DNA from 3 places in the Geobacillus sp. 47C-IIb genome. Region 3 is predicted to be linked to each of the others. Evidence: riboswitches for the same ligand, from Rfam matches in the RefSeq annotation. Region 3 holds a riboswitch; each other region holds the start of a gene.

Region 1 (10,543 bases), 410 kb from region 3:
AGAAAAAACGAAAAAGAAAAGGAGTGAAAAAACGTGAAAAGCGTATGGATGGCATTTTTTGCTTCTCTTGTGCTGGCGATGCCGTCATGGGTAACTGCCGGTCATCATGAAGCCGTCAACGTTCATTTGCCGGTCGGGCATATGTGGAAGCACGGAGCGCTTGATGAACAAAAGTGGATGGAAATGGTTCAAACATATACGCCGGAGCAAGCTGGCGAGTGGAAAAAAGTACTCGACGAACGGAAAGCGCTGCGCCAACAGTTCGAGGATGAAAAAGTAAAGAAGGCAATGAAAGAAAAGTACAAGCAAATGAAAAAAGAGCGTGAAGCGGCGCTTGATCGGCTCATCGATCAGCTCGCGAACAAAAAAATAACGAAAGAACAGTTTAAGCAAGAACTGAAACAGTTACATAAAAAGAAACATTGGATGACAAAAGAAGAGAAACAGCGACTCCATATGCTTCACGAGCAAACAAGACAGGCCATGGAGAACAATGACCAAGAGGCAATGAAAAAACTGCTTCCACAATGGCTCGAGCATATGAAAAAGGAAAACGAGCGGTTGGCGAAATGTCTTCAAGAAGTCAAAGAAGGGTGATATAATGAAAGAAAAGCCGTGTTCCATGCACGGCTTCTTTTTTTATCATTGAATTGGCTGATGGAAGGGAACGAGGCTCATCGCGAGGGGAGGGGTATGTCATGGGATACCCGGTCATTCTCCATTTACGCGGCCGACGGGCGGTCGTTGTCGGCGGGGGGAAGGTGGCGGCGCGGAAAATCCGAGGACTGCTAGAGGCAGGAGCAGATGTTGTGATGGTCGCCCCTGAAGCGGAACCGGAGCTTCAAGCGTTAGCAGCAGCGGGAACGATTGTCTGGCGTATCAAGACATTTGCCCCTAGTGATTTGGAAGGGGCGTTTCTCGTCATCGCTGCGACGAACGATGACAAGGTGAACGAGGCAGTGGCACAGGCGGCAGCGCCGGGGCAACTGCTCAATGTCGTTGATGCCCCACAACGGTGTGATTTTCATGTTCCGGCGGTCATCCGCCGCGGCCCATTAACGATCGCGGTTTCGACCGAAGGAGCAAGCCCAGCGGTCGCCCGCCGCATCCGCCGCGAACTTGAAGATCAATACGGAGAAGAGTACGGGCCGTATCTCGAGTTTTTGCAGCAAGCCCGCGATATCGTGTTGCGCGAAGTCGCGGACCCCGAGGGACGAAAGCGGCTGTTTCAGGCGCTCGCTGCTGATTCGTTCCGGCAAAGCGGTCGTTGGGGCGAGGAATTTTCTCACTTATTGGCAAAGGAAAAAGAACGAAGCAGCAAGAAGGGGAGAGAACGCTGAACCTCTCGATATACACATTGTGGATGGCTTCGGTTTGCTTGCTTCCTAGCAGTCGTGAAACAAACGAGAAGAGGGTGTCCTAAAAGCAGCGGAGCACCCTTTTCAGCACTGTATAAAGCGTTGAACATCTCCGTAAGAGAATGTCTATCTCTCTTGAAAAAAGGCGACCTTTTCAACGGCTCCTTTCTGTTAATCGTCCCACCGGTACGTCCAAAACCGCTCTGTTTTCAGCCAGGCGAGCGCGTCGCCGCGCTTAGAGGCTGCCTGCATCAGCCCTTCCGTTTGGGAGCGGTGAGCGCGAATGGCGGCGAGTTTCGTATCAATCACTGAGCTAACATCGCGGACAATATCCGGCTGACCGAGGTCTTGTTCGCAGTTTTTGGAAAAGGCGACACAATAAACGGTCGGCCGTTGCTCTTTTGGCCACCGCTTCAAAGCGCGGATGACAGCAGCCCCGCATGCATCATGATCGGGGTGGACACTGTAGCCAGGATAAAATGTAATGACAAGCGACGGGTTTGTTTCTGCGACGATGGCTGCAATCCGGTCGGCAAGTTCTTCTTCATCTTCGAATTCGACGGTTTTGTCGCGATAGCCGAGCAAGCGCAAATCGTGAATACCGAGAACGCGGCATGCTTCCTCTAATTCTTGTCTGCGAATCAATGGCAATGTTTCACGATTGGCGAACGGGGGCACGCCCATATTTCTTCCCATTTCGCCAAGCGTCAAGCAAGCGTATGTCACCGGTGTGCCGCTTTGCACATACTGGGCGATTGTTCCCGAGACGCCGAACGCTTCATCGTCCGGGTGGGGAAAGACAACGAGTACATGTTGTTCGTTCATCGGACTCCCCTCCTTAGGCAAATGGCTTGTCACTCAGCTCAAGAGCGACCGCCAGTTTCCCTTCATAATCATGTCCTGCTAACAGCAATTGTCCTTCTTTCGTCCATTCCCAATGGGTTAACCCTTCAGCATACACCCAGCCGATGTCCAGCTTCAGCCCGACGCGATATGGACCTGGACCGGTGATTTTGCCGCGGGTGAAGCGGATGAGGGCGTTGCGGATGTAAGCGCCAGCGGAAAAAAAACCTTCGTTATGATGAGAAGCGTATGCTCCGTTCGTTGTTTCTAAATGAATATATATGTCGCGGTTAGCCAAGCGGTTCAGTGCCTCTTGTACAGCGGTGGTGTCGATCGGCTGCATGCAGGTCCCTCCTTTAGTTGCTTTCTATATATTGTACATGACGAGAGCATAAGAACGGAAATATTTCGTCTCTCATTGTATAATAGAAAAGGCTACATCTTGGACTCATCCACACCTTAGAGGCGTTGAATAATGATTCAGCGGAAGGAAAGGGTGAGGAGAAATGGGGTTTCAAGGTAACGGTGTCACTGTGCTCAATTTTGACGGTACGTACCGGCCACAAAAGCGGCTGTTTTGTTTTCCACACGAGTGGATTGATCTCGCTGACGTACCGGAGACAAATTTGTATTGCAGCGAAGCGGCGCTTGCCGAGATTGAAAGACGGTTACGCCGGCGGCGAACCCGTGGGGCGGTGCTGATCGGGAGCGGCAACTACCATTATGTCACGTATTTGTTGTTAAGGGAAATAAGCGAACCGTTTACGCTTGTGCTGTTTGACCACCATACGGACGCTGAACAGGACGAAAGCAGCCTCATTTCATGCGGATCGTGGGTGGCTCATGCGCTTCAGTACGCGCAGCTGCGAAAAGTTGTGATTGTTGGCCCATCATTTTCTCCGCGTAATCTCCGTTTATCTCCAAACATCACTGTTTTTCCATTTGCTGATCATGATGAATGGCCGAATGAGCTTCTGAAGGCCATCCCGACCGGAAGCGTGTATATAAGCATCGATAAAGACGTGCTTCGTCGCGAAGACGCAGTTACGAACTGGGATCAAGGAATGATGACGCTTTCTCGATTGCTCGCTTGCTTGCGTCTGCTACTATTCTATAAAAAAGTGTTGGGTGTAGACATATGCGGTGAATACCCGAAAGCCGTCATCGATGTGTTTCATCCGCTTTGCCTTGAGGCACAGTGGAAAAATGAACAGGCGAATAGTGCCATTTTAGAGACGTGTTTTCGTTACGCTACTTCCCATTTGCGTCCGGCTTAACAGGGGAATGCCTAAAAGGCCGATGAAAATCGCGGGTTCCAATCATCGATGATGGTTAAGTGTTCCAAAAATCAAAACCGCTATAGTAAGCTTTTGATAACATCATCCATCTTCTAAAGTTGCTTTCATCTTAAGTTAAAGGGAGCAAGTGGACATGCAGCCATCAGGGCTGCCTTTTGTCTGCAGGGAAAGGTGGCTTCTTTGGGCGGTCAGTGACCAATCGTACAAACTGTACTGAACATGGCGCTGGTGTTAAAGCCCGCCGCCGTACATAATGCGAAATTGTTTTTCATCCGGTCGGACGTCGCGCTGCTCAATGTGCATACGAGAGACTTTAGCAAACATCGTTCCGGCTTCAATCGTATCCAAAAAGAGCTGGACGGCACTTTCATGGCCTTGGGCTTCCATTTCCACCGTCCCATCGTCATTGTTTTTTACCCAGCCGGTCAGCTGTCGCTTCAGTGCCTCGTGCTGGACGAAATAGCGAAAGCCAACACCTTGTACACGTCCTTCGACAATGACATGAACCCGTTTCATATGGTAAAGCCTCCTTCATTGGGACCGTTCTGCTTCCATCATATAATAGATACGGCCTAATGTACATGAAAAAAGGAGCTTGTCTTTTCAAGCTCCTTTTTTCGCCAACGATAGCGACAATACTTGCTCTTGAATAAGTGTTACGAGACGCGGATGATAGCCTAAGTAAGAGCATAAATGCCACTGTTGGTGTGAAACAGGCAGCGCCTCTAGTTTCCGTTCGATCGTTTTCATTAAGACGCCGGTAAATAATAAATACGGAACGACAAACACATGCCGATATATGGATGCGTTCGCCTGCTCAAGCCCTTCGTCAAGCGTCGGATGGATAGCAGCGAGAAAGCAAATGTCAACGTGCGGCACGTTCGTTTTTTCTTTCAGGAGCCGAGCGATAGCGGTGATGTCGCGCTTTGTATCCGGGTCGCTGCTGCCGCGGCCGATGAGAAGAATCATCGATTCGTTATCAAGTGGCGTCGGATGTTCACCGATGCGGTCGATGATGATATCGATCATCGATTCATGGACGCCAAACGGGGTGCCGCAGACGATTTCAAGAGATGGATGACGCTGTTTCGCGAGCTCGAGCGCCGCTGGAATGTCGTGCTTCGCGTGTCCCGCGGATAGAAGCAGCAGTGGAACGACGATGATGCGCGTTGCTCCTTGGGCGACGCAACGGTCAACGCCAGTCACAATGTCCGGTTCTGCCAGTTCAACGAAGCAAAGTTCCTGAATCGGGATGTCGATGGCTGCTTTGCATTGTTCGACGAAACGAGCCGCCTCATAGCAGGCTGCAGCGAAGCGGCTGCCGTGACTGACATATAGAATGGCTTCCATCACGACCGCCTCACGATGTTGCACCAGCAGCTGCAGATGACGCCAACAGCCGTTCGAACCATTGAATGTTGGCGCGTAGCCGGACGACATCCCCGATGATGATCATGCTTGGATTTTCAATGTTTTCTTTAGCAACGATCCCGGCGATCGTCGTCAGCGTGCCGGTGACTGTTCGTTGAGCCGCTGTTGTTCCCCATTGGATAACCGCTACCGGCGTCTCTGGCATTTTGCCATATTTGATTAGCTGTTCGCAAATATATGGCAAATTGTGGACACCCATGTAAATGGCGATCGTATCAATGCCCTTGGCAAGGCTCTCCCATTTGATATCTTCACGGATTCCGTCGCGCCGATGTCCGGTGACAAAGGCAACGCTTGAGCTGAACTCGCGATGGGTGACGGGGATGCCGGCATAAGCCGTCGCAGCGATAGCAGCGGTGACACCAGGAACGATCTCAAACTCAATCCCATGTTTGACGAGCGCCTCAGCCTCTTCGCCGCCGCGCCCGAATACGAACGGGTCGCCGCCTTTTAGACGGACGACGTTTTTTCCTTTTTTGGCGTGCAGGACGAGCGAATGGTTGATCGTTTCTTGTTGCATGACGTGGTAGCCGGGCAGCTTGCCGCAAAAGATGAGCTCAGCGCCCGGTTTGGCATACGACAACAGCTCTTCGTTAATGAGGCGGTCATATAAAATGACATCCGCCTGCTGAATGCATTTTAATCCTTTGACAGTGATGAGTTCCGGATCGCCGGGACCGGCGCCGACAAGATACACTTTGCCCATCGTTGTTTCAGCCCTTTCTTGTATGATCCCAGCTGGCCATCTAAAGGCGGTGCTTTTATTGTGAACGGCTTAATTTGGCATGAAAACGACTTTGTTCAATGGTCTCCCACTCTTTTTTAGTGGGAGACAAGAAATGGCGGTCAGTTTGTTTCGGCGGCCGGAATGAACCCGCGCTCGCGCAGATAGGCGAGCACTTGCTCGACGCACTCGTCGACAGAGTAGCGGTGTGTTTCAACCGTCAACTCAGGCGCTTCCGGCGCTTCATACGGTGAATCAATGCCAGTAAATTCGCGGATTTCGCCGCGGCGCGCTTTTTTGTACAGTCCTTTTGGATCGCGTTTTTCACATTCTTCAAGCGGGCAATTAACATAAATTTCGATAAACTCGTCTTCTTCGACGAGACGGCGGACAAGTGCCCGGTCTTCGGCAAACGGAGAGATAAATGCGGTGAGAACAAACTGTCCGCTGTCGACAAACAGCTTTGCCACTTCGCCAATGCGGCGAATGTTTTCCGTCCGGTCGGCCGCAGAGAAGCCGAGGTCTTTATTGAGCCCATGGCGGATGTTGTCCCCGTCTAATACGTAGTTTTGAATGCCGAGCTCAAACAGCCGTCTTGAGACGGCATTTGCTACGGTTGATTTGCCGGAGCCGGACAACCCGGTGAACCAAAGGATGGCGCTATGATGACCGTTACGCTCGCGCCGATCTGTTTTTGTGACCGATGTATGATGCCAAACAATGTTCGTGCTCATGATGCTCCCCCTTTAGCGAGCTGATGGAGTGACCGCTTCACGTTTTTGTAGTCCTTTGATCAAGACGGCAGCCACTTCCGGACGGCTGAACGTGCTTGGCGGTACTTGCCCGTTGCGCAGCATTTCACGGACTTTCGTGCCAGAAAGGACGACGTGATGTTCAGCGTCATGCGGGCACGTTTTCGTCGACGCCATGCCTTCGCATTTGGTGCAATAAAAGCTATGTTCGAAAAAGAGCGGCGTAATCCCGAGTTCTTCAGCCGTAAAGTTCGAGAAGATTTTTTGTGCGTCATAGGTGCCATAATAATTGCCGACACCGGCATGGTCACGGCCGACAATGAAGTGTGTACAGCCGAAGTTTTTGCGCACCATGGCATGGAAAATGGCCTCACGCGGTCCGGCATAGCGCATAGCCGCTTGGAAGACACCCAAGAAGACACGATCTTTCGGGTAATAGTTTTCAAGCAGTACTTGGTAGCTTTCCATCCGGATGTCAGCCGGAATGTCATCTGCTTTCGTTTCGCCAACGAGCGGATTTAAAAACAAACCATCGACAATCTCAAGCGCACATTTTTGAATGTATTCATGGGCGCGATGAACCGGATTACGTGTTTGGAAGCCGACAACGGTGTTCCATCCAAGTTCGGCAAACCGTTTCCGCGTTTCTGTCGGATCGAAATAAAACGCGGCGAACTGTCCTTTATCAGTTCGTTTGACAAGCGTGATCTCTCCACCGACGTACACATCCGGTTTTTCAAACAGTTTGCGCACGCCAGGGTGGGCGAGTTCGTCTGTTTTGTAAACGAGCGTTGCTTCCTTCGTTTTGTCCGGACGGTAAATATCGGCAATTTCGATGACACCGTAGACGTCGCCGCCATAAACGAGTTTGGCTTTATCGCCGATGGCGAGCTCTTTTGCCTTTTCTTCCGTCACTGCGAGTGTGATCGGAATGCTCCAGACGGTGCCGTCAGCGAGGCGCATCGTTTCCACGACCGCATCGTAGTCTGCTTTCGTTAAAAAGCCAGTAAGAGGGCTGTACGCTCCCGTGCCGATCAACTCCAAATCGCTTAATTCTGCATTCGACAGTTCGATCGTTTTAGTTACTTCATTGAGCGGATAGTCCGGATTCCAACGGTTAATTAATGTACCGCCATGCGGGATGCTTAAACTCATGTTTGTAACCTCCTAGGATGATAGATTTTAAGATTTAATATTTAAGATTAAATGCCACCGCCATGTTCATGAAGCGAGCGTTCTTCTTCGACAGCCGTTTTTTTCAAGCTGATAACGCCGAGCGTCGCTAAACAAACGCTGAAAATGGCGATGACAGTATAAACATCGCTGTCGAGCAATAGTTTAATAAGGCTGTATGAAATGACAAGAGAAAAAATCGGCGAAACAAGCCATACTTTTAAGAGCTGCACAACAATTCGCTTCTGCCAGATGGATAAACCGCTCTTTGCCGTGCCAATGCCGATAATGGCCGATGTCGTAATTTGGGTGAGCGGTACGGGCAAGCCAAACAGTGATGAGATGATGACAAGCAACGCCCCAGTACCCGATATGGCGCTCCCTTCAAATGGAGAAAAATTTGTAATTTTCTTTCCGTTCGTTTCCAACACACGGCGTCCAAGCAGGAGCGCTCCAGCAGCGACGGACAAACCGCCGAGAATCGTTGCTGGCCCAACCGAGATCAATCCGGCACCGACAAGCGGCCCGACGGCATTGGCGACATTGTTCATGCCGGCGGAGAACGCCTCGAAGCAGCCAGTGACAATCAGCAAGGTCATAAACGTTTTTTGCCAACGGCCTTGCTCAAGCTGTGGATATTTCCGCTTGAGCGCTAAAAACCACTTGCCGACGGCGAGTGTAAACGCAAAGGCAATGATCGGAATGACGATCCACACCGAGACAATGAATAGCAATTTATTGAAGTATACCGCTTGGTAGGCAATACCGACACCGACGACCGCTCCCACGGTGATCTCGCTCGTCGATAACGGGATGCCCATGATGTTGGCAGCAAACAGCGAAATGGTTGCCGCTGTTAAAATAATGACAACGATTTTGACGGTAAGGATCGAAGAAGGAATAATTCCCGAGCCGATCGTTTTCACCACTTCTCCGCCACCAAGGCTGCCAAGAAAAACGCTGATGCCACAAAGAAGGAGGGCGACCGATTTTCGGGGAATGGCACCCGATCCGTAAGCGACGCCCATCGAGGCGGCCGCACCGCTCGCCCCAATGTTCATGGCGAAGAAAAAGGAGACAATAAAGGCAATCGCAAGGAGCATATGTGTTCCCCCTATGTGAGATGGAGCCCGCACTCTGTCTTCCCTTGGCCGGCCCAGCGTCCGGAACGCAAATCGTTCGGATCTAATGCCGGCGCTGTACACGGGGCACAGCCAATGCTCGGGTAGCCGCGGTCATGGAGTACATTGTACGGAAGACTATGTTTATACACATAGTTCCATACGTCTTTCCATGTCCAATGGATGAGCGGACAGACTTTAATGGAGCGGAACTTATCATCTTTATTGACATATTCGACATGGCGCCGTGTCGGCGATTGTTCGCGGCGCAAGCCGGAAATCCAAGCGGTTACTCCAGTCAACACTTCGCGCAGTGGAATGACTTTGCGCAGCTCGCAACATTTGTTTGGATCACGTTTCCATAACTCGTCGCCAAACTGCGCGGCTTGTTCTTCCAGCGTCAGGTGCGGCTGTTTCATGATGATGCGGAGGGAAGGATATGTTTCTTTCACCTTCGCGATTGTATCGTACGTCTCTTGAAAGTGCAGCCCGGTATCTAAAAAGACGATTTCCGCATCCGGCTTTACTTGGGAGATCAAATCGATCAGCACAATCCCTTCGATGCCAAAGCTGCATGCGTACACGATTTCGTCACCATATTCGCGGTACGCCCAAGCGAGGACGTCAAGCGCCCCTTTTGTTTCATTGTCAGACGGAAAAGACGGTTTTTCTACCGTTTCCCACCGATCATACGTGAGCATCGTTTCCCCTCCTTATAAATCAAAGAAAATCCACGCAATTAGTCGGATATTTACTTAGTAAACGGCAGCCCGGTGACAAAAATGCCCTTTCCATTTTGGAAAGGGCAAGAAGAACGAGTGACGTCTTATCTTCCAAAATGGAATCCATTTTGCTGGAATTGGCACCTTGCTAAATGAAGCAGGTTGCCGGAGTTCATCGGGCCAGTCCCTCCCTCGCTCTTGATAAGCGTTTGTAATGGATGTAATTGATTAAAATTTTAGCACAATTCTCGCTGGTGTCAATCTCAGTTTTTCGATGGGAATTATTTTTTTATCATTCTAAAGCGAGAAACCCCAGTTGAATGTAGGTGGGAGAACGTTCAAATATGGATGGTGGTCTAAGCATATCATTTTAGAGAAAGGCGCGAAACTATTTTTTACGTAAGTTCCCAAGCTCTTCAACAATCGCCTGCATTTCGCTTGGACTAAACGTCTCGCGCTTCATGACCATCTCATAAATGTCTTTCAATTCATCATACCATTCTTCGGAAAAATGGGACGGTTTAAGGGCGTCAAAGTTCATCACTTTCAATTTTTGCTTCAGCTGCTCGATCATATATTCGACGTTTTCCGCCGACCGTTTCGATAAATCCATTGTTTGGCCCCTTTCATGGCAAGATATCATGTATTGTACCATACAGGCGGGGGAAATAGGGAGGGGTTATATGGCTGGTTTACCTGCTGAAAAACGGACAATGTAGTAAAATATAGATGAATGTGCACCATATGCCGGAAAGCAGCATAAAAAGTCTAGACGAAAGGAAAAGAAGAAAAACTAATGATCGGAGACGTGCCGTAGAAATAGCGAAAGGGGTTGTTGTTCGGATGGTCAAAGTGTTGTTTGTTTGCCTTGGAAACATTTGCCGTTCACCGATGGCCGAAGCGATATTCCGCCATTTAGTGAAAGAGCGGGGGCTCGATAGGGTTATTGCCGTTGATTCGGCGGGGACGGGCAGTTGGCATGTCGGCGAACCGCCACATGAAGGGACAAGACGCATCTTAAACGAAAACGACATTGATTATTCCGGCATCCGTGCCCGGCAAGTCGAACGCCGCGATTTGGAGGAATTTGATTATATTATCGCCATGGATGCCGCCAACTT
Region 2 (10,543 bases), 630 kb from region 3:
CACTCATTTTTGTGGCGATTTTTGCTTTGTCGTACGGTCTTTCCTATTTATTTGTCGTCTTTGGTTATATAGACAACGCGTTTTTCATGACACTCATCATTTCGACCATTTCCCTCGGGGTCGTTGTGCCAACGTTAAAAGATACAAACTTGATGGAGACAACCATTGGACAGACAATTTTACTTGTTGCGGTGATTGCTGATTTAGCGACAATGATTTTGCTGGCTGTGTTCGTTTCGCTTTATGAGCCTGAACATGGAAGTACATGGCTGTTGCTTGGCTTATTTGCTTGCGGGGTCGTGTTTTATTTTGTCGGAAAACATTTCAAGAGACGGTCGTTTGTCGAGACAATGGCGAAGGGAACAGTTCAAATCGGAACCCGCGCGGTATTTACTTTGATGATTGTGCTCGTCGCATTGTCCGAGACATTTGGAGCGGAAAACATTTTAGGAGCATTTTTAGCCGGGGTGCTCGTTTCGCTGTTGTCGCCGAATAAAGAGTTGCGCCATCAGCTTGATTCGTTTGGCTACGGTTTTCTCATTCCCATCTTCTTTGTCATGGTCGGTGTTGATTTAAATTTACGTTCGCTCATCACTGAACCAACGATTTTAATGATGATTCCGTTTCTTTTTTTGGCGCTGATCGTATCGAAAGTCGTCCCGGTGTTTTTGCTCCGCATTTGGTATGATACGAAAATGACGTTGGCCGCCTCGTTTTTGCTTGTGTCGACATTGTCGCTTGTCATTGCGGCAGCTGCCATCGCCAAACGGATCGGGATGATCGATGAGACGATGGAAGGGGCGCTCGTTTTAGTAGCTGTTTTGTCTAGCATTGTGGCACCGACTTTGTTTAAAAAATTGTTTGTTCGCCCGAAAGACGAAGGAAAAATCACCGTATCACTCATCGGAGTGAATCAGTTTACCTTGGCGGCTGCCCGGGAGCTTGATTTGCATCGATACGACGTAAGGCTTTTTCATGCTCAGCGGGAAGACATGGAGCGAACAGGAGCGGGCGATGTTTTCTCCATCGTTCGTATCGCTGATTACACAAAAGAGGCGTTGGAAGAGCAGGGAGCTTTTGCGGCTGACATTGTTGTCGCTTGGACTGGGAATGAGAAGGTGAACGCTGATGTGGCGCTAGCGGCGAAGGAACAAGGGGTTGGGCGAGTTTTGGTGCTTGCAGAAAGCCCGAAACAAGTGGAGCGGTTGAACGACGAGGGGATTGAAGTGTTATCTGTGCTCCGCTCAACCAGTTCCATGCTGCGGGCGTCCATCGAATCACCAAGGGTGGCGCGGATGATGATCAACAAAGATACAACACTGCATGAAGTGGCCATGAACAATCCGGATTATGACGGGATCACGCTTCGTCGTTTTCCATTTATGGGCGACTGTATTATCGTCCGTATTTTCCGCGAGAACGAGTTTATCGTGCCTCATGGCGATACGGAATTGCAAAAAGGCGATCGGCTGATTGTGACGGGTTCGGGCGAATATGTTGAACAGTTGCGCCATCGGCTTGAGAAAGCATAAAAATGATAGAGGAGAGAAGAGGGTCACGTGTAGTGGATAGAATGAAAAAACGAATGAGGAGAGGAAGCGATGGAATTAGGCCGCGCATCACATCGTCCTATACGGCGTGTTTGGATTCCGTTGTCGCTTGCCATTGTTGCGCTCGGGGTGCTGGCTTGCATCGGTTTGTCCGTTTATGTCGGCTGGCAGCTGACTCATAAAGAGCGCCAGCCGATTACCGAGGCGCCGAACGACTACGGGATGGTGTATGAAAATGTCATCTTTACAAGCAAAGACGGGGAGACAGCGCTCAAAGGCTGGGTCATTTCGCCGCAGAAACCGGCGCGCATGACAGTCGTTTTTGCCCATGGGTACGGCGGCAACCGCATTCAGAAGAACGTTCCGTTTTTGCTGCTTGCCAAGCGGTTGGCGGCGGAAGGCTACCGCGTCATTTTATTTGATTTCCGTGCCAGCGGCGAGTCGGACGGAGAGATGATTACGATCGGTGTGAAAGAGAAAGAGGATTTGCTTGGCGTCATTGATTACGCAAAACAACATTACCGCGAGCCGGTCGCTTTGTATGGCATCTCGATGGGAGCGGCGACGTCGATTTTGGCAGCAGCAGAGGATCGTGATGTTCGTGGGGTGATTGCTGATAGCCCGTTCAGTGACTTGGAATCGTATTTGCGCGCCAACATGCCCGTATGGACGCATTTGCCTGATGTGCCGTTTACGTATTTAATTTTGGCGATTGTGCCGGCGTTGGCTGATTTGGATTTAAGATTATCTTCGCCGATTCACGCGGTTAACGATGTGGCACCAAGGCCGGTGTTGTTCATCCACAGTAAAGATGACCGTTCGATCCCGTACGAAGAAAGTATGAAGTTGTATGATACCCATCCAGATATTTTTCAACTATGGCTGACGGAAAAAGCAGATCATGTGAAAAGCTTCTCGTTATATAGAGAAGAATATACAAAACGGGTATTGGCATTTTTGCGTTCATTGGAATCGCCATCTCCTTAAGGTGGCCGAGGTTTGCTCTCGGTCGCTTTTTTATACCTGAAACAACATCATAAAAAGGAGCGAAGAACATGTGCGGCCGGTTTACACTTATTGCGGATTTAACGACATTGCAAGCCCTATTTCGTTTTCGTTATCAGGGCTCGCTCGCCCCGCGCTTTAACATCGCTCCCAGCCAGGAAGTGTTGACGGTTGTGGCCGAAGAAGGGGAGCGAGTCGGCAAAATGATGCGCTGGGGGCTTATCCCGTTTTGGGCGAAAGATGCTCGCATCGGGGCGAAAATGATCAACGCGCGAGCGGAAACGGTCGATGAGAAAGCGAGCTTCCGCCATGCGTTCAAGCGGCGACGCTGTTTGATTTTAGCCGATGGATTTTATGAATGGAAAAAAGAGGGGACAAAAAAAGTGCCGTATCGGTTCACGCTCGCAACGGACGAACCGTTTGCGTTCGCTGGGCTGTGGGAGCGCTGGGACGGGCCAAGCGGGCCACTGGAAACGTGCACGATCATTACAACGAAGGCGAATAAACTCGTTGCGGCCATTCACGATCGGATGCCGGTCATTTTGCCTTTCGAGCGGCATGAAGACTGGCTTGATCCAAGCTTTGATGACAGCGAGTATTTGAAATCGTTCCTGCAGCCGTATCCGAGTGAACAAATGCGAATGTACGAAGTGGCGCCGCTTGTCAATTCACCGAAAAATGATATTAGCGCCTGCATTGAGCCGGTCAATAGCCGATAAGGGGGGAGTGAGGTGTCTCCCATCATTCTTTTTGATGGCGACTGCTTGTTTTGCCATGACAGTGTGTGGTGGATCGCTGCGCGTGACCGGAAGGCGGTGTTCCGCTTTGCTGCGCAACAAAGCACCGTCGGTCGGGCGTTGTTGGAAAAGGGAAATGTACTAGGAAGAGATACGGTCGTCCTCATCGAAGACGGTTGTTATTATATCAAGTCGGATGCCGTTTTGCGCATCGGCCGTCACCTTGCCTGGCCATGGAATGGGCTGGCGGCGGCTGGACTTCTCGTTCCGCGGCTGCTCCGCGACTTCGTGTATGACCAAATTGCCGCCCGCCGTCACCGCCTCATCCGCAAGCAAGACCGTTGTCAGCTGCCGCCCCCTGAGTTGCGCGCCCGTTTTCTAGATGAATCGCTGCAGTGAGGAAGGAAAATGTGCCTGTTTGTCGTATTAGAAAGGAAAAATATAAGGAGGGGGAGTATGACAAACGGGACAACACGGTGGCTGGATGAATGCACGGCCGCGGCGCTTGAGCGGTTTGCCGATGATGTGGCTGCGATGGCCGAACAGAGCGGGGACGAAGCTCGCCGTCGATTTTACGAAGGGATGGCGGTGGCGGCGAAATTGACAGCACTGCGTTGGGAAGGCAAATGTGCTTATATTGATAGCCATTTGCTTGATAACGTGTATGAAGCGCTCTCCGTCTTCCCTCTTGAAAAGCTGGAAGAGGCCTTGGCGTTGGAAGCGCAAGAAGCGTGCGACGGTCGCTGTTCGTTTTGTTTGAAAGAAAAGCCGCGGCTCATTAACGGACCGCTGGCATCAATTTGTGAAGATTGCCTGCAATTTGGGCTGCAAGTCATTACGAAGCAACCGTAATGGAAGCGGCGGTCATCTTACGTGTGATGGCCGCCGTTTTTCCGCAAACAGGATGAGTGGGTAAGATAAGGAGAGTAATGCCAAAATAAAGGCGATGACGCCGATCCAATGAAAGTGAACCCAAACGTAACCGCCCGCCGTTCCGGCGAGGCTTGACCCTAAATAATAGAAAAGAAGATATAAGGAGGACGCTTGCGTTTTATGAATGTGCGTCCGTTCCCCAATCCAAGCGCTTGCAATCGAATGGCAGCCGAAAAAGCCAAACGTAAACAGCGCCAGACCGGCTATTTTTACGAGTGCCGAAGGAGCGAGCGTGACAAACGCTCCAAGTGCTGTTACAGCCACCGAAAGGCGAAGGGTGCGCGCATGGCCGTACTCATCTGCCTTCCGCCCCATATACACAGAGCTGAAGCTGCCAAAGATATATACAATAAATAAAAACCCGAGCACCGACTGGCGGAACGAATACGGCGGTTCGCTTAACAAAAAGCTGATGTAATTGTAGAGCGTCACAAAGCCGCCCATAAACAAAAAGCCAAGGACAACGAGCGCCATTAGCGGCTTGTTGCGAAGATGGACAGCGTACGTCCGCCATGCTGCTTCGTCGCTGTTTCGCCGCTGGGGTGCCTGTCTTGGAGCAGGCAGAAGGGCGGTGAAGGCGAGGCAAAGCGCTAGGGAAAGAAGGCCGATGATCCCAAGTGCCCATCGCCATGAAAAAAGATCGGTAAGCACCCCAGTCAAAATTCGTCCGGCCATGCCGCCGATCGATGTGCCGCTAATATAAAGCCCCATCGCTTTGCCGACGCTTGCCGGGTGGAATTCTTCAGCGACATAGGCCATCGCCAATGAAGGAATGCCTGCTGCTGAGATGCCAATGAAGGTACGCGCTGCAAGCAGCACCGCAAAGTTTGGGCTGAACGCCATTGCGATGGCAAGGAGCGAGGTCAGCCACATCGATACTGTCATCACGCGTTTTTTGCCGATTCGATCTGACAAGTTGGCGGCGATCAGCATCATAACCGCAAGCGTACCGGTCGATGCCGATACGGTTAAGCTCGCTGCTGCGGCGGAAACGTCAAACTGTTTAGCGAAAATCGGCAGCAGCGGTTGGGTCGTGTACAGGACGGCAAATGTCACAAAGCCGCCAAAAAATAATGATGCGCTTGCTTTGATGTATTCGCTGCTTCCTTTTTCAATGTATGTCAACATTGATCGCCTCTTTTGGAACGAAATGAAACGGAACACTTCTACTATACTGCTTTTTTATCCCCATCGTCTACAGAAGAAAATGCCGCCCATGCAGAGCGGCGTATCGTTGTGTTATTTGTTTCGTTCTAGCATCCATTTCGGTTTGCCGAACCCTCGAAACTCTTGATCAATGACTTTCTCAAATTCTTTTGACTCGACTGCTTCTTTGAGATCTTTGACAAACGGTTGGTTCAAATCTTTTGTATTGACAACAATGCGATTCCGGTAGTCATCCGGCATGTTTTCCAACGCTAAGGCGTCGGTTAAATCCATTTTCGCCGCTAAGGCGAAGTTGCCGGGGACAGCTGCCAAATCAACACTTTCCACCGTGCGCGGCAGCTGGCCAGCTTCAATCGGCTTGAATTGGAGATGTTTCACATTTTCTTTGACATCTTTTTCTGACACCGTGAGCGGGTTTACGGCTGAGTCGAGTTTAATTAAGCCGTGATCTTGCAAAATTAACAACGTCCGCGCCAAGTTCGTCGGGTCGTTCGGGATGGCGATTTCGCTCCCGGCGGCCACTTCATCAAGTGATTTGAATTTGTTTGAATAAATGCCCATTGGGGCGGTCGGTACAACGATGACTTCCGAAAGGTCCAAGTTGTGCTCTTTTGCGAAATTTTCCATATAAATTTTGTGCTGGAACAAGTTTGCATCTAGGTCGCCGTTGGCTAAAGCCAAGTTTGGTTGGATATAATCGCTGAATTCGACGACGTTTACTTCATACCCTTTTTTCTCCAAAATCGGCTTGATCGCCTTATTCACCATATCACTGTACGGACCGGAAGTCGCTCCGATTGTCAACTCTTTTTTCTCTTTCGATTCAGCGCTGCTCTCAGATGAGGAGCTGCTGTTGCCGCAGGCGGCAAGAGTGCCGAACACGAGAAGCAATGTGAGCGCCATCAACCATTTTTTCATCATGAAGTCCTCCCTATGAGTGAGTTTAATAGTAAGCGGCCTATCGCTTGTCAACAAGACGAGCGATGCGGTCGCCGGCAAACTGGATGACTTGGACAAGGCAAATTAAAATAACAATAGTGGTGATCATGACCGTATTGTCATAGCGGTAATAGCCGAAACGAATGGCTAAATCGCCGACACCGCCGCCGCCCACGATTCCGGCCATTGCGGAATAGCCGACTAAACTGATTGTTGTAATTGTTATTCCTTGTACAATGCCCGGTCGGGCTTCTGGGAGCAGCACGTCTTTAATGATCATCCACGGCGTCGCCCCAACCGCCACCGCTGCTTCAATAACGTCTTTTTCAATCTCGCGCAACGAGGTTTCCACGATTCGTGCGAAAAAGGGAATAGCCGCCACCGATAAAGAAACAGAGGCTGCTGTCGGTCCGATCGTAGTTCCCGTGAGGAGCTTTGTCAGCGGTAAGAGACCGACAAGCAAAATGATAAACGGAATCGATCGAACCATGTTAACGAGAAAGCCGAGAACGGATTTTAAAATGGCATGTTCCAAAAACAAGCCGCGGTCGGTGACGAACAGCAAAACGCCAAGCGGCAATCCAACAATGATCGCGACAAACAAGGAAATAGCCACCATATAAATCGTTTCGAAAAACGCCTTATTCAACTCCGGAAGCAGGCCTAGTAATGTATCAAGCAGCATGCGAAACAACCTCCAATCTGTTCGTCCGTTTAGCGATATAATCCATCGCCCGTTGAATTTCATCCTCTTTCCCGATCAGCTCCATCACAAAAATACCGAGCGGTTTGTCTTGGATATACTCGATTTTGGCATGCAAAATATTTCCTTTTACTTCAAATTGTTGCAACATATCGGAAACGATTGTTTCCGTCGCGCTTTTGCCTTCAAACTGAATTTTCACGATCGTCCCCGTATGCGTTTCCCGTAAATGTGCAGGCAAGTCAACATGCATGACGCTATGGACGAACGATCTCGTTAATTCTTCTTTCGGATGGGTAAACAGCTCATAAACGGTGCCGAGTTCAATCACTTTGCCGTTTTGCATGACGGCAACGCGGTCACATATATGTTTGACCACTTCCATTTCGTGAGTAATGAAGACGATCGTAATACCGAGCTCACGGTTAATTTTTTTCAGCAGTTCTAAAATCGATTTGGTCGTGCTCGGATCGAGCGCCGATGTGGCTTCATCGCATAACAGGACGGTCGGATTGTTAGCGAGTGCCCGGGCGATGCCGACGCGCTGTTTTTGCCCGCCACTCAGCTGCGCCGGATAGGCGTCCCGCTTGTCGGATAGACCGACCATGTCGAGCAGCTCATTGACCCGTTTTTCGATGTCCGGTTTCGGTTTTTTAGCTGCTTTTAAGGCGAAGGCGATATTTTCAAATACTGTTTTCGAGCTAACTAAAGAAAAGTGTTGGAAAATCATTCCGATTTTTTGGCGCACTTGCCGCAGTTCTTTGGCATCTAATGCTGTTACATCGATCCCATCGATGAGAATGCGGCCGGATGTGGGACGTTCTAGGGCGTTTAAGCAGCGCAGCAGCGTGCTTTTTCCAGCGCCGCTGTAGCCGATGATGCCAAAAATTTCACCATCGCGAATCGTAAGTGATACGTTGTCTACCGCAACGGTTTGTTTCTTTTTCGTTGTATACACCTTTGTAACGTTTTGAATATCGATCATGTCCATCCTCCTTGTGTTGATAGGTAGAATTTGGTAAACAAAAATGCCTCTTTCATTCGGAAAGAGGCATCGGTGGTATGTAAACTCCCGACTTATCTTTCAGAATGAAAGCCATTCTGCAGGAATTAGCACCGTTCCCTCAAGGGGAGGTTGCCGGACGTCATTGGGCCTGTTCCCTCAGTCACTCTTGATAAGCGGTTTGCTGTATGTAATTTTTATGAAATTCATGATAATGCGACAGCTATTTGTTGTCAATATGTATTTTCCATTCGGATTCTTCAGGAAACGTTTACATCGTTGCGCTTCTAGAGAAAATATTTGTGCTCGTCTTTCGCTTGGAAAAATTGTACACTAAACAATAGGGATGGAAATGGAAAGGGGAATGGGCAATGATTCCGATCGTAACGGCTGATGAAATGTACGCTATTGACCGAGAAGTGACCGAGCGGATCGGCATTCGTGATGACTCGTTGATGGAAAACGCTGGGCAGGCGCTGTTTCGGGTGTTGAAAGAGCGAATTCCACACACGGCTAGGGTGGCGGTGCTCGTCGGGACGGGCAATAACGGCGGCGACGGATTGGTCATTGCACGCATGTTGAAAAGTTATGGTTATGACGCCGATGTATGGCTCGTGCCGCCGCAAGAGAAGGTGAAAGGCGCGGCGCGCACGGCGCTTGAGGTGTACGAGCGGTCGGGGTATTCTTGGATAGCTTATGAGGGGAATGAACGAGCGTTTGCGGCACGCGTGCCACATTACGACGTCATCATTGACTCGCTCCTTGGCATTGGCATCAAAGGAGACGTGCGCCCGCCGTATAAAGAAATCATTGAGCAAGTGAACCGCACGTCCGCAACGGTATACGCGATCGATGTGCCAAGCGGGGTGCCGGCTGATGGAGGCGATGTCAGCACCGCCATTCGTGCTGATGTGACGCTTACCGTCCAATGTCCGAAGCTTGGGGCGTATACGTTTCCTGCGGCGGATTATTACGGAGAGATCGCTGTGGTCGATATCGGCATCCCGCCGCTAGCGGTGCAGGTGAAGACAGATGTCCGGTTTTTGTGGGAACATAGCGATGTGGTGCAGACAATGCCGAAGCGAAAACGGTCATCGCATAAAGGAACGCACGGTAAGCTGCTCATTGTCGGCGGATCTAAGGAGATGAGCGGGGCGGTAACGATGACAGCGAAAGCGGCACTTCGCAGCGGGGCCGGGCTTGTGACGATGGCCGTTCCGGAAACGGTGTACGAGGCAGTTGCCAGCTGTGTGCCGGAGGCGATGTACCGGTTATGGCCGGCAGAGGGAGGCGCATTTGCTGGCGTGGCTGATTGGGCCGGGCTTGATATTGACGCGATGGCCATCGGCCCGGGAATGGGGCGAACGGAAGGAGTGCGCCGCTTAGTGAGCGAACTTGTGCGCCAGCCAGTGCCGCTTGTCATTGATGCAGACGCTTTGTTTTTTTGGGATGACTACGCCGAACGAGTGCGCGAACGGAGCGCCCCGACGGTGATTACCCCGCACCCGGGAGAGATGGCGCGCATTGTCCATCGTTCCATTCGCGAGGTGGAGCATGACCGCTTTGGCGTATCGAAGCGGCTGGCTATGGAATATGGTGTGTATGTCGTCTTAAAAGGGCCGTATACGATTGTCACCACGCCAGACGGGGCGCAATATGTGAACGCGACCGGCAACCCGGCGTTGGCTAAGGGGGGAAGCGGCGATGTGTTGACTGGCATCGTGGCGGCGTTTTTGTTGCAGCATGAGGCGGTGCAGCCGGCGGTGAATAATGCTGTGTTCGTCCACGGCCAAGCAGCTGATTGGCTTGTGCAAAACGGTCATTCACTGTGGGACGTCTTGGCTTCTGACGTCATTGACGCATTGCCGGCTGTGTTGGCTAGGCTGGGCGATGGTGCGCAAGTGTGAACGTGATGGGAGTGGCCGGCCGTTTTACTAGGAAGAAGGTCTTGGCTGCTCAACGTTTACGGATAAAGAAAAGAAAGGAAGCGTCTTCAAAGCGCGCTTCCTTGTTTGCTTTTGGCAACAAGCGATTCAATGTGCCCAACCCGTCCCGCGGTTCGTTATGCTTTTTACGTACGAGAAGGACGATCCGCTTTCCGGGGAAGCGGTCTTGTTCTTCCATTTTTGGAAAACATAGATATAATTAATTGCATAAATAGAGAAGGGGGATGGAAACCGTGCCACAATTCGTTTGGCTTGAAACTGAAGAGGAAGTGAGAAGCGCTTTTCCAGTCATGCGTGAGCTGCGCACTCACTTAGATGAGGAAACGTATGTCGCGCTTGTGCGTGAAGCGAAAGAAAAAGAAGGGTACAAGCTAGTGGCCTTATATGATCAAGATAAAATGGTTGCTGTCATCGGATTCATGCCGATGATCACACTCTATAATGGTCGTTTTATTTGGGTGTGTGATTTGGTCACCGCTTCGAGCGAGCGGTCGAAAGGGTACGGGAAAGCGTTGTTGTCGTATGTACACGATTGGGCGAAAGCGCATGGCTACAGGATC
Region 3 (10,543 bases):
AAGCCGGTTTGGAGAAGGAAAAGGTGCAATTTCTCATCGCTGGCGACTTAATTAACCAAATGACGCCGACAAGTTTTGCCGCTCGGACGCTCGGTGCACCATATCTCGGCGTTTTCGGCGCTTGTTCCACGTCAATGGAAGGGCTGGCGCTCAGCGCTTTTATTACAAATTATGGTGGGGCAGATTATATATTGACCGGGGCATCAAGCCACAACACCGCCGTCGAAAAACAGTTCCGCTATCCGACGGAATACGGCGGACAAAAACCACCGACGGCGCAGTGGACTGTCACTGGCGCGGGGGTGGCCATCGTCAGTCCAAAAGGGGATGGACCGCGTGTAACGGCGGCGACGATCGGCCGTGTCGTCGATATGGGAATGACGGATCCGTTTAATATGGGCGGTGCGATGGCACCAGCAGCGGTCGATACGATTGAGGCACATTTGCGCGATATGCAAATTGACGCATCCCACTATGACTTGATTGTCACTGGCGACTTAGGGAGAATTGGGCGTCAAGTTTCCCTTGATTTGCTGCGTCAGCACGGCATCGATATCGATGAGGAACGCTATCAAGATTGTGGGCTGCTCATTTACCGCGACGGGCAGCCGGTGCTGTCCGGGGCAAGTGGGGCAGCTTGTTCCGCTGTCGTCATTTACGGCCACTTGCTCAAGCGGATGCGACGCGGCGAGCTGAAGCGCATTTTAGCTGTAGCGACAGGGGCATTATTGTCGCCATTGTCGTTCCAACAAAATGAAACGATTCCTTGCATCGCCCATGCGGTAGCAATTGAGTATAGAGGTGAGGCGTAGCGTGTTGACCATGTTTTTTTGGGCGTTTGTCGTCGGTGGGTTGATTTGCGTTATTGGCCAAATTTTGATGGATGTTTTTAAATTAACCCCCGCCCATACATTAACAATTCTTGTTGTCACCGGGGCGATTTTAGACGGACTTGGTTTGTACGAACCGCTTATCGATTTCGCCGGTGCCGGGGCAACGATTCCGATCACGAGCTTTGGAAACTCGCTCGTCCACGGGGCGATGCAAGAAGCAGAAAAGCATGGAATTGTTGGCGTGTTGACTGGCATGTTTGAAGTGACAAGTGCCGGCATCTCTGCCGCCATCGTCTTCGGATTTATCGGGGCGCTTTTGTTCCGCCCGAAAGGATAGGAGGAGCGTTCATGACGGTTGCTTCGCAAGTGAAACAAACGTTAGCGAGCTTAAAAGGCATTCATGCCGGACTGCAGCAATTGGCGCTCACATCGCAGGATGAAACAGCGCAACGGACGTTTCATGAGGCGATGCTCACCACCGAGGAGATCATCGCCAAGCTGAAAAAACGGATCAGCCGACTTGAGTTCGAGGAGCCGCAATATCATGGAAAGTAAGGAGCATGATCCATGCCTGTATGGTTAGAAGTCGCCATTCGTTCCTTTTGTATTTTGATCGGACTGTTTATCATTACTCGCATTCTTGGCAAAAAGCCGTTGGCAAAGCTGTCATTTTTCGAATATATTGTCGGCATTACCGTGGGGGATATTGCCGGAACAATGTCTGTCGATTTGGAAATTTCTCTTCAGGAAGGAATTACAAGTATTTTAATTTGGTCGCTCATTCCGGTGTTGGCCGCCCGCATTTCGTTGCGCAACAAAAAGTTCCGCGATTTTGTCGAGGGCAACTCGACGGTTTTGATCAAAAACGGCAAAATTTTAGAGGAAAACTTAAAGCGGGAGAAATACACAGCTGACGAGTTGCTTGAGCAGTTGCGTAAAAAAGATGTGTTCCGTGTCGCCGATGTCGAGTTTGCAATACTGGAGCCGAACGGTGATTTGAACATCTTGTTGAAGCGGGAAAAGCAGCCGCTTACGGTTGGTGATGTATTTCCGAACCCGCCGCAGGAAAAAGAGCCACAAACCGTCATTATGGATGGAGTGATTTTGGACGAGCCACTCTCTACGTTGGGACTTGGCCGCGGTTGGCTGAAGGAGCAACTTGATAAGCAAGGAGTAGCAGTCGAAAATGTCTTCCTCGCCCAAGTCGATTCATATGGACAGTTAACGATTGATTTGTACGATGACAAAATCCAAGTGGCCGAACCGCAGGAGAAAAAGTTGTTGTTGGCTGCAATGAAAAAAGTACAAGCTGATTTCGAGTTATATGCGTTGCAAACCGATTCGAAAGAGGCAAAAGCGCTGTACGAAACAAATGCGGTGAAAATGACGGAGCTCATCCAAAAAGTCGAGCCACTGTTGCGAAATTAATATTGAGGAGGATCAGATCATGGAGAATAAACGGACAAAAACAACGGATGAGGAAATTCAAATTCAGCTTAAAGCAGATGGCCGCCCTGAACGAGCGCGAACGACCGACGAAGAAATTTCGATTCAATTTATGTTCGATGGTGGCAGGCTGACCCACCAACCGAAAGATTACGAAGAGATCGAATATTAAGTGTTGTGTGATCGAGAAAGGTGTCCCAAATGTACGGGACACCTTTCTCATTGCTGCGTATACGCCAAAACAATGGCCCGAAAATGGTTGCAGCGCCTTGTTTTTCATGATGCAGGAAAGGGCGATCAAGCGGGCAATGATTGCAAAAAGGCGCGCACCTCTTCGGGGGTTTTCGCGTTGGCGCTATGCAGATGGGCGATTTTTTCCCCGTTTTGGAACACAAGCAAGCTCGGGATGCCGAGCACTTGATATTTCTCGCCAAGCTCCGGGAATTGGTCGCGGTTAATCTCAAACCAATCATATTGATCGTAATCACGAATGATGTCATCGATGAACATGTTCAAGCGTACACAATCAGGGCACCAAGTGGTGTAAAATTTGATGACAGCTGGTTTGCTGCCAGAAATAGCCGCTGTGAACTGATCGTTCGTTTCAATGGCTTTCATGCGTGTTCCCTCCATTTCATGTTGTCATCCTTTACTTTACCATATGGTGCGGTAAAAAAGAACAGGAACGCCTTCACATTCGGCCCCCCGTCTTGCATACAACAGAAAGAAAGGGGGGAAAGGTGTGAGCAAAGAGCTGGAAAAGGCGCTGGAAGCATGGGTGGCATCAAGGAAAGAAGGACACGAACAATTCATCCGTCTGTTTGAACAGTGGGGGAACGATTTCAATAAACAGCTGCAAGAAATCGAAAAACTAAACAATGGGTTTTTACAAAGCGTACAAGGCAACCTAAATTACATTGAACAATGGTTTGCGAAAAAGGAAAAGGAGTTTGCTATGCTGTTCCGCTTATTTGGATGACAAAATGGCGCGTGCGCCCATACGCTACCTCGAGCCGATGAATACAATACAGTAAACGAAGAAGGAGGTGCACGAGGATGGGCTTCTGCGGCTATGGAGGCTACGGTTATGGTGGCTACGGCTATGGCGGCTATGGCTATGGCGGTGGCTTTGTGTTGATTGTCGTCTTGTTCATCTTGTTGATCATTGTCGGCGCTGCATTTGTCGGCTAATGGAAAAAACGAATCCGATACGGGTCGTTTCGGTGCTGCGGAGCGGCTCGTATTTTTCTTTCCTCATTTGATGCACCTTCTTGTAGAGGCATCATACGATATACAGGGAGAAGGAGGCGGGAAGATGGATCAGCAATTTTTTAAAAACATTGAAAAGAAAACAGGCGTCAATATGAAAGATATTTTTGAGCTTGCCAACTCGCTGCAAAACGCCAATTTCAGCGATGAAAAAACAGTGCGCCAAGTAGTGAAGCGGGTTGCTCAAATCGCTAATCGGAGAGTGCCGAAAGAACTTGAAGACCAAATCGTCAAAACGATCGTCCATAGCGGCAAACAAATTGACTTTAATACGATCGCCAATATGCTGAACAATAAAAAATAAGCAAAAGGGAGCTGTGCAGATGCAAGCTCCCTTATTATTCAAGCGATTTCACCATTGTGACGTGCGGAATGCCGGCGTCCATAAACACGTCGGATATCACCTCATAGCCGAGTTTTTTGTAAAACGGTTCGGCGTGAGTTTGGGCGTTCAGCTTCACTTTTTTCGCCCCTTTTGTTTTCGCGAGCTGTTCAATGGCCGCCATCACCATTTGTCCAACGCCGCGGCCGCGGTAGGACGGCAAAACGCAAATGCGCTCAATTTTGCCAACCCCTTCGTCGATGAAGCGCAGTCGGCCGGCCGCGACCGGTTTTTCGCCATCATATAAAACAAGATGGGACGATTCTTGCTCGAACGCATCGATTTCGTCCTCTTCCGGCACGTTTTGTTCCTCGATAAATACGAGCCGGCGGACGTGCAAAGCGTCCTCGTACAAGGAGCGATCTTTTGTTGTTCCAATGGCGATGTTCATTATACCGTTTCCTTTCCTCCAACGACAAATGTGTCATACACGGTCCATGATCCGTTTTCGAGCTGGTAAAGGAGATGGAAGCGGTCGATCGTCTCTTCAAAATGTACGTGTTGCAGCTTCACTTGGCTGTAGACATCGGCGTATTCCGCCCCCGGTAAATCACGGCCGATCGTAATGTGCGGCACGAATGCAAATTCTGGCTTGCCGGCGAACAGGCCACTGTGCAGCTGTTCATGGAGGTGCTTAAGCACGTCGTTTGGCTCCACTTTCAAATAAATGATGTTGCTCGTCGGGTAAAACGAGCTGAATTTTGTCACTTTGATGGGGATTGGAGGAGTTTCCGCTGCGATACGGTGCAATTCTTTCGTCATCTCTTTCAATTGCCCCTCATTCGCTTCAAACGGATATTTTAACGTGATGTGCGGCGGAATAAGAGCGTAATGGCTGTCATACCGTTTTCGGTAAGAGTTGGCAAAATCTTGAATGCATTTTGATGGAAATAATACAATGCCGTACTTCATCCCGATTTCCCTCCTTAGATGGTTGTTTTTCTATGTGTTTACAGCGACAAAATAGCGGATACAGCTCTCGGTAAGTCAGGCTGCCAATACGTCCACGCATGACCGCCGGCAAACTCATGGTACGTATAGGCGAATTGTTTTTCCATAAACAAGTCTCGCGCCACCCGATTTGGTGTAATAAAGTCGCGCACATGGCCGTCCGTTGTTTTCACGGCTGTTTCTTCCGTGCCGACGGAATGGTAAATCGAAAGAAGTGACGGATCACGGAACGCGCGGATACGCGCCAGCACTGAGTCATCGATATAAGGGGACTGCATGGCGATGTTTCCAAATGTATGCGGATACAACAATCCAGCTAGCAACGAGATCGTTCCACCGAGCGAATCGCCGATCAGCGCCCGGCCTTTGCCCATTTGATAGGTCGGTAGCTCATGGTCCAAAAACGGAACGAGTTCATGAGCTAAAAAACGAATGTACGCTTCGTGTTTTTGCCCCGCTGGGTGATATTTCTCGTAGCGGTCGTTCACATTCCGATATGGGATGCCGACGACGATCGTCCGGTCGATCGTTCCTTCCTCCATGAGCGTTTCGATGACGCGTTTCACTTTTCCATACATAAAATAATCTTTGCCGTCTTGAGCGATTAGTAAAGAATATTTGTGAAGCGGAGAAAAATTGCTTGGCAAATAAACAAGTAGTTCGATTTTCTCTTGAAGTTCTCCGCTGTAAAGCGCATAATCACGCATTATTCCTGCTGCGATTGCCATGACCATCCTCCATGAAAACGGTAAGTTCACCTGTTATTGTAACATATTTGGGCGAAAAGATGTTAATGAAGGGCTCGAATTTTTCATCAATTTGCCGAACATTGCCAATGTCAAAAAAATGACTTGCAAAAACGGCCGGAATGCGTTACATTTTTTTATAAATTAACAAAATTGAATATACGTCCTATTCTTATCAAGAGAAGCGGAGGGAACTGGCCCTGTGAAGCTTCAGCAACCAGCCGGAAATCGGCCAGGTGCTAAATCCAGCGAATTGAGTATTCAATTCGGCAGATAAGAAGAAGCGTGACCATGGATATGGAAAAGTCTTCTTCTTAGAAGACTTTTTTATTTTCCTTTTTTTGGGTGATTGATCCGCTGACTTGTGAGTCGATCCGAAAACGAGGTGCTTGGCTGCCGAGACAAGCAGCGGTACGCTTCAGACACCCTATCCGTCGGAAGGGAATTTTTCGGCAGAAGGAGAGAGATGAGATGAAGAAACTGGAGACATTGTTGGCGCAAATTGGCAATCGGAGCGAAACGGTGACGGGGACGGTCAACCCGCCGGTTTATTTTTCCACCGCCTACCGCCATGCCGGCATTGGAGAGTCCACCGGGTTTGACTACATCCGCACCGGCAATCCGACGCGCAAAATCGTCGAAGAGGCGATCGCGAGGCTTGAAGGTGGTGACCAAGGCTATGCGTTCAGTTCCGGCATGGCCGCCATTCAGACAGTGCTCGCCTTGTTTGAGAGCGGAGACGAGTTTCTCGTATCGGCCGACCTTTACGGCGGCACGTACCGACTGTTTGAGCGCGGCTGGCGTAAATACGGCCTCGGATTTCATTACGTTGATTTTGCTGATTTGGATGCCGTGGAAGAAAAAATCACGGAACGGACGAAAGCAATCTTTTTGGAAACTCCAACAAACCCGCTTATGCATGAGACCGATATCCGCGCCGTCTCAGAGCTCGCTAGGCGGTATGGGCTTTTACTGATCGTTGACAACACGTTTTATACGCCAGTGCTTCAACGCCCGATCGAACAAGGGGCTGATATTGTCATCCATAGCGCCACGAAATATTTAGGCGGCCATAACGACGTCTTAGCTGGTCTAGTTGTTGCTAAGGGCGAAGAGCTCTGTCAGCGCTTGGCGGAGTACCATAACGCCATCGGCGCCGTTTTGTCGCCGTTTGATTCATGGCTGTTGATTCGCGGGATGAAAACGTTGGCGCTGCGGATGCGCCAGCATGAAGAAAACGCCAAGCGCATCTGCTCCTTTTTGCGTGAACACGAAGAGGTCACTGATGTGCTATACCCGGGAAGAGGGGGAATGTTGTCGTTCCGGATTGCCGATGAAAAATGGGTGAACGGTTTTTTGCGATGTTTGCGTCTCATTACGTTCGCGGAAAGCCTAGGCGGGGTCGAAAGCTTTATCACGTATCCGGCGACGCAGACGCACGCTGATATTCCGGAAGAAATCCGCATCCAAAACGGTGTTTGCAACCGTCTGCTCCGTTTCTCGGTCGGTATCGAGCATGCCGACGATTTGATCGCTGATTTAGCGCAGGCATTGAAAAACATGAAAGAGGTGTGAGCGATGGAACGGGAATGGTCGTTTTCGACGAAATTGCTCCATAACAAATGGAAAGTCGATCGACATACAGGGGCGGTGAGCGTGCCGATCCAGCATGCATCCACGTTCCATCAGTTCGATTTCGACTCATTCGGCAAATACGACTACAGCCGCTCCGGCAATCCGACGCGCGAGGCGCTTGAAGAAACGATTGCCGCATTGGAAGGCGGTGTGCGCGGGTTTGCATTTGCTTCTGGCATGGCTGCCATTTCCACAGCATTTTTGCTCCTGTCAAAGGGCGACCATGTGCTCGTGACGGAAGATGTCTACGGCGGCACATACCGGATGATTACCGAGGTGCTTAATCGCTTTGGTATCGAATATACGTTCGTTGACATGACGGACCTTGAAGCAGTGGCGGAAAACATCCGGCCGAACACAAAGGTCATTTATATGGAAACGCCGTCCAATCCGCTCTTAAAAGTGACCGACATTCGCGGTGTCGTCAAGTTGGCGAAAGCGCATGGCTGTTTAACTTTTCTGGACAATACGTTCATGACCCCAGCGTTGCAGCGGCCGTTGGATCTCGGCGTCGATGTTGTGCTTCATAGTGCGACGAAGTTTTTAGCCGGCCATAGCGACGTCGTTGCCGGGTTGGCGGTCGTAAAAGACGAGGAGCTCGGCAAACAGCTATACAAATTGCAAAACGCCTTTGGCGCTGTCCTTGGCGTCCAAGATGCTTGGCTTGTGCTGCGCGGTGTAAAAACACTCCATGTCCGGCTGAAACAGTCGTCTGAATCAGCGGCCGCCCTTGCTGCCTATTTGACGCGCCATCCCAAAGTAGAGGAAGTGTACTATCCAGGATTGTCCCACCACCCGGGCCATGCGATCCAGCGCAATCAAGCGGCTGGGTTCGGCGCTGTGCTGTCGTTCCGCCTGGCGGATGAAGAAGCGGCCCGGACGTTCGTCCGAAACGTTCGCTTACCGGTGTTCGCCGTCAGTCTTGGCGCTGTTGAATCGATTTTATCGTATCCAGCGAAAATGTCACATGCCGCCATGCCGAAAGACGAGCGGCTGCGACGCGGCATTACCGACGGACTGTTGCGGTTGAGCGTCGGGCTTGAGGATCTCAACGATTTGATCGCCGATTTTGAGCAGGCGCTATCATTTGTCAACGAGCGCTCGTCGATTCCGGCGCGATGAAAGAAAGTAAAAAAATGGCTATGCTGTAACAGCATAGCCGCAGCTTGTCGACAAAGTCGACAAGCTGTTTTATTATGAAGGTAAGACGAGGGAGAAATGGAGGAAAGGAACGATGCTTCGGCCACACCAAGAAGATGGGCGCTATACCGAAACCACGGTGAAACTGGATGATCTGGTTCCAGAGGATCACTTGGTAAGAAAGCTGGATGCGGCCATTGATTTTTCTTTTATCTATGATGTGGTGAAAGATCTCTACTCTCCTGATCATGGACGTCCGAGCATTGATCCAGTGATGTTGTTTAAAATGTATTTGATTCAGTATGTATTTGGGATTCGCTCCATGCGTGAAACCGTCGAACAAATCCGAACCAACGTCGCCTACCGTTGGTTTTTAGGACTTAGTCTTCATGATCCCGTTCCTCATCACTCGACGCCAAGTAAAAACTATGCGCGTCGTTTCGCTGGAACGGATGTATTCCATCAAATTTTTTCACGGATTTTAAAAGAAGCCTTTGAACACGGATTGGTAGATTCGAGTGTCTTGTACGTAGACTCCACTCATGTCAAAGCAAGCGCCAATAAAAAAGAAGTTTACAACGGAAATGGCAGAAGTCGAAGCCAAAGCCTACCAACAGGAACTCGAAAAAGAAATCGAACGGGATCGGATCGCTCATGGAAAATCGCCGTTGCCATCTGAGAAAAAAAAAAACGGGAAGTAAAAGTAAGCAAAACGGATCCGGAGAGCGGACTGTTGGTGAAAAATGAACGGGAGCGAGTGTTTGCCTATTCGTATCATACAGCTTGTGATCGCAACGGATGGATTCTACAGACCTACGTGACGGCAGCCAACGTCCATGACAGTCAAGCGTTTTTTGTGCTGTTCGAACGAGTGAAACGGGAAATCCAATCATGTCCGGAAGCCGTGTGTGTAGACGCAGGATATAAAACTCCTGCCATTGCCAAGTATTTACTCGAACAAGGGGTAAAGCCGATTTGGCCGTACACTCGCCCGAAAACAAAAGATGGATTCTTTCGGAAATCAGATTTTGTGTATGACGAATATTTTGATTGTTATCTATGCCCCAATGATCAAGTTCTATCTTACTCTACTACGAATCGGGAAGGGTACCGGGAATACAAATCGGACCCGGCGGTGTGCCGAAGCTGTCCGTATCTTCATCAGTGCACGCAAAGCAAGAGCTACACCAAAGTAGTCACTCGCCACGTATGGCAGGACTACTATGAAGAAGCAGAGCATTTGCGGTATGTTCCGGAATACCGGGAACTCTATGCCCTCCGAAAAGAGACGATTGAACGGGATTTCGCCGATATGAAAGAGAAGCATGGTCTGCGCTGGACGCATTACCGGGGATTGGAAAAAAATGAGGCGCAGGCGATGCTTGTTTGTGCTGCCATGAATTTAAAAAAACTGGCGAATTACCTATGGAAGGCGAAGCACCGCCCTTTCTTTTCCTTTGCATGGCTTCCCATCCTACCCACTTTTTTTGAAAACATAGTCTATTTATGGAACAAAATGGGTTTCAGACATTCGTCTGAAACCCATTTTGTCAACAGTCTGTGGCTATGCTGTAACAGCATAGCCGTTTTTCATTGTTTGATAAGGTATGTGAGGTTTCGGCGGATGCATACCTTATACTCTTTGTTGTTACAGCTCGCGAACAAAGTTAATGGCCGAAAGTTGAATCAAGACCGTTCGTGTTTCCTGCTCATATTCACCTGCTTCGGCTTGCAGTTGAATAATTCCATTCCCAACAGCAGTCAATTTTCCTTCAAACAAGTTGTTATCGGTTGCGACTTGGAGCGTCTCGCCGATCAAGCGGCGGAGCTGCAGTATCAATAGGAGCGAAAAGTTCATCGTTTCCTCCCTCCTTTCAGTCTAATAGGGCGACGGCTTGAATGTTGGTAAACGGAAGGTAGACGAAACGGCCGAGCGCATCTTCAAGCACAACATAATCGATTCGGACTGCCCTGACGGTGCCGGTCACGAGCCCGAAATTGACCGTAATTTCTACCGTTTCACCGATCAAGTCGTTAAGTTCATCGCGAATATCGCCTATTAACGATGTACCGGTATGCAGCGCGTCACAAATCTTCTGCAACAACTCCCTTTCATCTGCTAAAAGAGCACGCTGTTCTTG

The links. Region 3 has a riboswitch for S-adenosylmethionine ahead of IC804_RS14210 (methionine biosynthesis PLP-dependent protein). Riboswitches for the same ligand answer to the same signal wherever they lie in the genome.
Region 1: linked by a shared signal. The riboswitch ahead of IC804_RS12105 (phosphoadenylyl-sulfate reductase) and the one ahead of IC804_RS14210 (methionine biosynthesis PLP-dependent protein) in region 3 are both predicted to bind S-adenosylmethionine.
Region 2: linked by a shared signal. The riboswitch ahead of IC804_RS17270 (methionine ABC transporter ATP-binding protein) and the one ahead of IC804_RS14210 (methionine biosynthesis PLP-dependent protein) in region 3 are both predicted to bind S-adenosylmethionine.

What each region holds. Positions count from the first base shown of each region.
Region 1 covers NZ_CP061473.1:2,395,195-2,405,737, forward strand. Annotated here, with positions in the region: gene IC804_RS12050 (hypothetical protein) at 34-597, shown strand; gene IC804_RS12055 (precorrin-2 dehydrogenase/sirohydrochlorin ferrochelatase family protein) at 699-1,340, shown strand; gene bshB2 (bacillithiol biosynthesis deacetylase BshB2) at 1,530-2,183, opposite strand; gene IC804_RS12065 (YojF family protein) at 2,197-2,544, opposite strand; gene IC804_RS12070 (arginase family protein) at 2,708-3,478, shown strand; gene IC804_RS12075 (acylphosphatase) at 3,731-4,015, opposite strand; gene IC804_RS12080 (sirohydrochlorin chelatase) at 4,103-4,849, opposite strand; gene cobA (uroporphyrinogen-III C-methyltransferase) at 4,860-5,636, opposite strand; gene cysC (adenylyl-sulfate kinase) at 5,777-6,388, opposite strand; gene sat (sulfate adenylyltransferase) at 6,401-7,561, opposite strand; gene IC804_RS12100 (sulfate permease) at 7,609-8,682, opposite strand; gene IC804_RS12105 (phosphoadenylyl-sulfate reductase) at 8,694-9,401, opposite strand; SAM riboswitch class I at 9,524-9,630, opposite strand; gene IC804_RS12110 (DUF1128 domain-containing protein) at 9,811-10,035, opposite strand; gene IC804_RS12115 (low molecular weight protein-tyrosine-phosphatase) at 10,266-10,543, shown strand, end outside.
Region 2 covers NZ_CP061473.1:3,434,238-3,444,780, forward strand. Annotated here, with positions in the region: gene IC804_RS17230 (monovalent cation:proton antiporter family protein) at 1-1,532, shown strand, start outside; gene IC804_RS17235 (alpha/beta hydrolase) at 1,602-2,537, shown strand; gene IC804_RS17240 (SOS response-associated peptidase) at 2,606-3,274, shown strand; gene IC804_RS17245 (thiol-disulfide oxidoreductase DCC family protein) at 3,287-3,691, shown strand; gene IC804_RS17250 (ClpX C4-type zinc finger protein) at 3,749-4,144, shown strand; gene IC804_RS17255 (MFS transporter) at 4,157-5,353, opposite strand; gene IC804_RS17260 (MetQ/NlpA family ABC transporter substrate-binding protein) at 5,465-6,310, opposite strand; gene IC804_RS17265 (methionine ABC transporter permease) at 6,351-7,016, opposite strand; gene IC804_RS17270 (methionine ABC transporter ATP-binding protein) at 7,006-8,019, opposite strand; SAM riboswitch class I at 8,109-8,216, opposite strand; gene IC804_RS17275 (NAD(P)H-hydrate dehydratase) at 8,409-9,944, shown strand; gene IC804_RS17280 (hypothetical protein) at 9,994-10,161, opposite strand; gene IC804_RS17285 (GNAT family N-acetyltransferase) at 10,208-10,543, shown strand, end outside.
Region 3 covers NZ_CP061473.1:2,800,656-2,811,198, forward strand. Annotated here, with positions in the region: gene spoVAD (stage V sporulation protein AD) at 1-812, shown strand, start outside; gene spoVAE (stage V sporulation protein AE) at 814-1,170, shown strand; gene IC804_RS14160 (DUF1657 domain-containing protein) at 1,182-1,388, shown strand; gene IC804_RS14165 (DUF421 domain-containing protein) at 1,401-2,261, shown strand; gene IC804_RS14170 (hypothetical protein) at 2,281-2,451, shown strand; gene IC804_RS14175 (thioredoxin family protein) at 2,577-2,897, opposite strand; gene IC804_RS14180 (hypothetical protein) at 3,022-3,258, shown strand; gene IC804_RS14185 (YjcZ family sporulation protein) at 3,336-3,470, shown strand; gene IC804_RS14190 (sporulation-specific transcription regulator SpoVIF) at 3,595-3,852, shown strand; gene IC804_RS14195 (GNAT family N-acetyltransferase) at 3,887-4,321, opposite strand; gene IC804_RS14200 (YjcG family protein) at 4,321-4,842, opposite strand; gene IC804_RS14205 (alpha/beta hydrolase) at 4,881-5,609, opposite strand; SAM riboswitch class I at 5,797-5,907, shown strand; gene IC804_RS14210 (methionine biosynthesis PLP-dependent protein) at 6,099-7,202, shown strand; gene metC (cystathionine beta-lyase) at 7,206-8,384, shown strand; partial or broken gene IC804_RS14220 (IS1182 family transposase) at 8,497-9,849, shown strand; gene IC804_RS14225 (hypothetical protein) at 10,277-10,543, opposite strand, start outside.